DNA from 2 places in the Paenibacillus hexagrammi genome. Region 2 is predicted to be linked to the other one. Evidence: riboswitches for the same ligand, from Rfam matches in the RefSeq annotation. Region 2 holds a riboswitch; the other holds the start of a gene.
The links. A riboswitch is a leader RNA that binds a small molecule or an ion and turns the genes downstream of it on or off. The one in region 2 is predicted to bind cyclic di-AMP.
Positions count from the first base shown of each region.

Region 1: another riboswitch for cyclic di-AMP. It lies ahead of L0M14_RS21960 (KamA family radical SAM protein); the one in region 2 lies ahead of L0M14_RS32150 (C40 family peptidase).

Region 1 covers NZ_CP090978.1:4,850,815-4,854,119, reverse strand. The annotation lists gene thpD (ectoine hydroxylase) at 1-418, shown strand, start outside; gene L0M14_RS21965 (DUF2179 domain-containing protein) at 518-1,033, shown strand; cyclic di-AMP (ydaO/yuaA leader) riboswitch at 1,079-1,219, shown strand; gene L0M14_RS21960 (KamA family radical SAM protein) at 1,526-2,716, shown strand; gene L0M14_RS21955 (hypothetical protein) at 2,751-3,287, opposite strand.
Region 2 covers NZ_CP090978.1:6,481,571-6,484,875, forward strand. The annotation lists gene L0M14_RS29820 (cryptochrome/photolyase family protein) at 1-1,326, opposite strand, end outside; partial or broken gene L0M14_RS32150 (C40 family peptidase) at 1,415-1,803, opposite strand; cyclic di-AMP (ydaO/yuaA leader) riboswitch at 1,892-2,031, opposite strand; gene L0M14_RS29830 (hypothetical protein) at 2,221-3,039, opposite strand; gene L0M14_RS29835 (M1 family metallopeptidase) at 3,055-3,305, opposite strand, start outside.

The sequences.
Region 1 (3,305 bases), 1.6 Mb from region 2:
GCATGTAGAAGATGGTATGCCTCGAATGAGAGCGCTCAGCTGCTCCATTGCGCTGGAGGACAATACGCCCAACAACGGACCGCTAATGGTAGTTCCAGGTTCGCATCGCACGTTCGTATCCTGCGTTGGTGAAACGCCGGACGACAATTTCAAGTCATCGCTCCGCCGCCAGGAATATGGAGTTCCGGATCGAGACAGCTTAACATATCTGGTGCAGCAGGGTGGAATTACCGCTCCTGTAGGGAATGCGGGCTCCATCGTTCTGTTCGACTGCAATCTGATGCACGGCTCTAACAGCAACATCACGCCGCTGCCAAGAAGCAATGTATTTATTGTCTACAACAGTGTGCATAATAAATTGGCGGAGCCGTATTCAGGTCAGAATCCGAGACCGGATTACATCGCTACTCGTTCGTAAAATATTTTGCTCGGCGCTGTCAAAGCGTCTTGTGCCTTCACATGAAGGGTCCGCCTGTCTTGTCGGGCGGGCCTTCATTTCCAGGAAGGGGAGGACAACTTGCTTACGATCTTGGCCAGTATTTTAGCGATTCAGATTGTGTACGTTTCCTGTTTTACCTTGAGAATGCTTCTGACGTTGAAGGGTGAAACTTACACGGCGGCTGCACTTAGTATGCTGGAAATCATCATTTATGTAATTGGCTTGAATTTGGTTTTAAAATATCTCGACCAGCCTGCATGTTTGATCGTTTATGCCGTAGGCTACGGTCTTGGTGTGCTGACAGGCTCTTGGATTGAAGAGAGATTAGCGCTCGGCTACATATCCGTGAAAGTCATTACCGATGAGGTTCATAATTATATGGCGGCATTTTTGCGTAGGCAAGGCTTTGGTGTAACTTCTTGGATTGGTTGGGGGCGTGACGGCGAGCGTCTTATGTTGGAGGTTCTGGCAAAGCGGAAAAGTGAAAAATATTTGTACGACTGTATCCTGGCTGTTGATCCTAAGGCATTTGTGGTGACGATGGAGTCCAAGCGGCTCAACGGCGGCTTCTGGCTGAAATCAACGCGCAGATAGCGGAACGTTCTGCTGTCGTTGACAAAGAGGAGGAACATTATGTAAACTATGACTACGCTTAATTTCCAGTTCTTGAATTGGAAAGCGGGGGAACCAATTTTTAGGGGCGAATCATGCATGCTTCATGTAGGGAACCATCTTTCCCGAGCCCGACAGCTAACCTCGTCAGCAGTGGATGGGTCGTAACAGCATAAGTGAGCCTATGCGTTTTGTTGACCCGTACATCGGGTTTTTTGTGTCTACAGGGCCCGATTATAGCGGATAAAAGGAGTGATTCAGCTTCTTGATCCAGCTATGGCGGGTCATTTTTTTATGTTTATACACCGGCTTATTTATGCAGGCCTTGAAGCTCTGGGAACAGAGACAGACCGGAAGAAGAAGCCAGACAAACCGAAGGAAGGAGGAAGAGAGCAAGCAGCTGCACAATCCGCTTCTTTTCCATTCATACTGTGGTCTGTTAAGCGTACTATCGACCTGCCAAGGAGGACTCGTATGCCGCAACCTAAGTATATTACCGATATCGATAAAATTATGGAAATTCCTGAGCATGAGCGAACGAAGCTGAAACAGATTACCGAGAAATTCGTGTTTCGAGTGAACGATTATTATTTACGATTGATCGACTGGAACGATCCCCATGATCCGATCAAGAAGCTAGTCATTCCCAATGAAGGCGAGCTGTCTGAGTATGGGCGGTGGGATGCATCCGATGAGGATACGAATTATGTCGTACCGGGCTGCCAGCATAAGTACCGGACGACAGCACTGCTGATCGTTTCAGAAGTGTGCGGCGCCTACTGCAGGTATTGCTTCCGCAAGCGCTTGTTCCGCAATGATGTGAATGAAGCGACGTCTGATGTCGATGCGGGCTTGAATTATATTGCGGAGCATCCCGAAATCAATAATGTGCTGCTAACTGGCGGAGATAGCTTGATTCTAGGCACAGCCCGGTTAGAGAAGATCTTCCATAGGCTGCGTGAAATTGATCATGTGAAAATTATCCGTCTGGGCTCTAAAATACCCGTTTTCAATCCGATGCGGATCTATGAGGATGAGAAGCTGCTTGAAGTGATTCGGAATCATTCCAGCGCTGACAAACGGATCTATGTCATGGCGCATATCAATCATCCGCGTGAAATTACGGCTGAAGCGAAGAAAGCCTTCGAAGCTCTGCATCAAGCTGGAGCCATAGTCGTCAATCAAACCCCTGTGCTGAAGGGCATTAATGACCGCCCTGAGGTGCTGGCCGAGCTGCTGGATAAGCTGTCCTGGGCCGGTGTAACCCCGTATTACTTCTTTATTAACCGTCCGGTTGCGGGCAACAGGGACTTTGTCCTGCCGCTTGCAGAGGTGTACCGTTTGGTTGAGGAAGCCAAGGCTCGCACATCGGGTCTAGGCAAAAGGGTGCGTTTGTCCATGAGCCATACCTCCGGCAAGATTGAGATTTTGGCGATTGAGGATGGCAAGGCCTACTTGAAATATCATCAATCCCGTGATGATCAGTACGGCAAGTTTATGATTTTGGATTGCCCTGATGACGCCGCATGGTTTGACGATCTTCCGGGAAGCGAGCAGTATTGGGAGAAACCGGTCAAGAAGACCAACGATATTATATCCGTTAACGAGCTTCCCGCAATGCCTCAGCTTGCTGTTAGAAGCCAGCGAAATGTTTCATGTTCATAGTGTGCTGACCAGCTCTGGGAGCTGGTTTTTTGTTTTAGTGGGAGTGTTGTTTTTGCACGGCTGCGATCTTATCAGTAATTGCTTTTACCAAGAGAAAGAGAAGTATGTAGATGGGAAAGGAATATAAGTATTCCCAAGCATAAAGCTGATAGATATCCCAAACGGATGCGAGCGGCTCCAAAATAAAGGAGAAAAAGGCGCTCAAACAAATTGCGGCCCCCAGAAATAACAGCCAATTCGTGAATAATTGATAAATCATCATGGAGAATATGGCAATCGACCAATCAATACAAATAATCCGCGGTCCCCAGGGCAGCAGCATGCTGGGATAATCCCACAGCTGAAGCTCGCCTCCCAAAGAGTCAGCTATTAGAGATGCTATAAATATGCATGAGCCAAAGAAGACAATGGCAAGCAGACGGATTCGGTCTACAGCCATGACCCAGACCAAAGTCAGCACCGCCGTAAACAGCAGCAGCAAAAGCCACTGCCACGAGAGAAACACATGTTGATACCAGTACACCCACCTGGCGTCGCTTAAAGCAGTTTGTAGTTCGTTAAGTTCATTCATCGATTAATCTCATTTCAT
Region 2 (3,305 bases):
ATACACCTCAATCGCAGCTGCTCTTGAGGCTTTCACATCCACAATCGCTTGCTTCATCGGCAGATGAATCTCTTTGTTGCTCAGCGCTGCCAGTTGAGGCAGCCATCTGCGAATATACTGTCCTGACGGATCATGAGTGGCCGACTGCGTGACCGGATTCATGATGCGAAAGTAGGGGGCGGCATCGAAGCCTAGCGAAGCGCACCATAACCAACCGCCCCGGTTCAGCGTGTTGTCGTAATCGCTGAGCTTGTAGCGGAAATACTGCTCGCCGAGTGTAAACGGACACAGTAGATTCTTGGTCAAGAACATAGCCGTGACCATGCGCAGCCTGTTCGGCATATGTCCGGTCTCATTCAATTCCGTCATCGCTGCGTCAATAATCGGAATCCCAGTCTCTCCCTTGCGCCAGCTCTCAAAATGTCGATCATCTAGGGACGACAGATCGTATTTCTTTTCGTATTTGAAAAAGTCACCATCATACACCGATTGATAGATATAAAAATCCCGCCAAGCCAGCTGTCTGAGCCAGGCAGCGGACTGCTCATGCTCAAGAAGCTTCTCATACACATGGCGAATCGAGATGGCGCCTGTATTGATAGCTGCGCTGAGTGAGCTGGTACCGTCATAGGCATAGTGGTCCCTGCGCTCCGCATAGAAAGGCAGGTGGTCCTCGAGAAAGTCCCGCAGCCTCTCATTTGGATCATCAGGAGCCGTGAAAGTACCCAACTCGAAAGGCAAACGAAACGAATTCAAAACGTCTGCTCCGCCTTCGAAATCCATTAGACTGACAGTTTGCAGGTCCTTTAGGGAGAGCGGAGAAGAGGGGCGGTAGAACATCTGCAGATAGGCCGTCCATTTGCGGAAGAACGGAGTGTACACCTTGTATGGCTCGTTCTTTTGAGCAAATCTTTGAAAATCTGCAAGATCGGTCAAGGTATGATCGATAAGAGATGTCCATTTCACACCGTGGGCTTGGGCGACTTCCCGCAGCTTGCGGTCGCGCACGACGGCATAAGGCGTAAAGTCCTGATGAACAACGACCTCGTCAAAACGGGCTAGTCCCAACGCAAGGTCCATCACCTCCGTAGGCTCCCCGTAGACGATGTGAAGGATTTTGCCGGCCTCGGCGTATACAGTCTGCAGTCTTCTGACATAGCTCAAGAAGCAAACTCCGCTGTGCTCCGCATGCCGGTTGTTGCGCAGAAGATATGGATCCAGAATGAGCAGATGAACGGAAGGGTGCCCCCTGCGAACAGATAGTCGAATGCAGTCAGGTCCTCGATCCGTAAGTCTTTTCGATGTATGAACAATTTCATATGCCATGCCTCCAGAAAAAAGAATAAAAGCCCTGCGGGCTGCTCGAATTAGGAGCGAAGCTATGCCGGGGCTTTATTCGTTAGCAATCATTTAATTAATTGGATTCAGCAGTCAGCTGGTTGTAAATATCGTCCCAGAGTACACGGCGCGCAGATACATAACGCTTAGCATAATAGGACTCACTTAATTTGTTTTTCACTACACCGTCGTTGGTTGCGGCATGTACAAACTCACCGTCGCCAAGATAGATGCCTACGTGAGAAACACCGTCGCCTCCTGTGTTGAAAAAGACAAGATCGCCTTTGCGAAGGTCTTTTTGTCAACCCAGTAGCCTTCTTCGTCTTGTGCTTTAGAGCTATGAGGAAGGTCAATGCCGAATTGCGCGAACACGTAAGCGGTAAATCCGGAGCAATCAAAACCCTTTGTTGTCGTACCCGCGTACTTGTACGGAGTTCCGAGCAATCCGTCAACCGTTTCATCCATTGTGGATTGTGCTGCGAAAGCGCTTCCCTACACTCAAACTCAAACATAGAACAAGACTGAAAACGAGAGCAACAACCTTTTTCAACTGCTTGTCTCCTTCCGGTGCCTACGAGGTTAGCTGGAGGGTTCGGTTGAAGGTTCCCTATGATCCCTGTCTAGCAAGATCAATTCACCCGGAGTGGTTCCCCCGTTTCCCAAAATTAATCGGGAATTCGGCATGATTTGTTGGTTTTTTTTATCCTAATCCGAAGGATTCGTCATAAACATAAGAAATTCCTCCTTCCTATGCGCTATTCTATAAAAATATGTGTGAAACTTCTCAAAATAGACAAAAAAATAGCCCCTTTTTCAAGGGACCCGGCATTTTCGATGAATTTAGGCTGTTTTTGTACAGCATATGTGCCATTCTACTATCGATTAAGAGTTGTTTTTGGCTGACCAGAGATGATATTGAGAGGTTAATGCCCACATTTGAAGAAACATGTTGAACAAGGGGAATAGCTGATAAATCATCAGGGCAAGCAGTCCTGCCCAGATATAAGTTGCAGTGACGGTAACACCTGCCAATAGTCCCGAGCCGATGACAAGCAGCAGGGCGATAGTCACAATCGGCAGCAGATGGCGAAGGAAGGCGCCGATTGTGGCGATGATGCCGCTGCGCAGTGCCAGGGCAAACTGAACATGCATAAAGAGCAGGTGCAGAATAAAGCCGTAGGCGAGCAGTCCCCCTAGCCATGGCAGCATGGATAAGGCGGCACTCTCATAGGAGGTGCTGTGGGCATAGATGGATTGAACCTCCGGAATGAGCCAGATCAGAGGCAGCATGGTAAGTGCAACCCGGGCCGCATAACAGAGAAAGAACGATAAGGATAACTCTCTGATTCCTTTGAAAAATCGATAGCCCGCATTTTGTTCCGTATGTGTGATCGAATAATAAATGCCGGCATTGAGCATTGGTGTCAACAGCATGCGCACCCCGAGGAGGATGACGAGAGTCCAGAGATAGGAATAGCTTACGTCGGTTTTGAACAGCTGGAACTGCCCCTCGGCCAAGAACAGCTGCATCGCGAGCTTGGGCTGGCTGCTGCCGGGAAACCGGTGCATGAGCGGAACGAGAACAGATTGAACCATTTTGTAGAGAGCCATGCCCCAGCCCAACTGGTACAAGAACAGGACAATCACGGCGAAAGGCTGCTGCACGGCGGCCCGAAAGCCGGATTTCATATACGATGTCACGCGGCGTCCCCCTTTCTACCAAGCGACCCAGCCGAAGACCGTCTGCAGGAATTGAATGATGCCCAAATTCCAGCGGATTTTCCAAGTGGGGTCAACCTCAGTTAGCATAAAGTTATTGATATGTTTATTTTCCAGAACGAGCGAATAATTCGGATCAATCCTTACCCAGTCAATCGGTGAGGCGCCTGCAAGCTTATACTCGATGCTGCTTTCCGCTCCGCTCCAGGTTTTATCCAAAGTGCTGCCATCCTTAAAATGGAACTGAA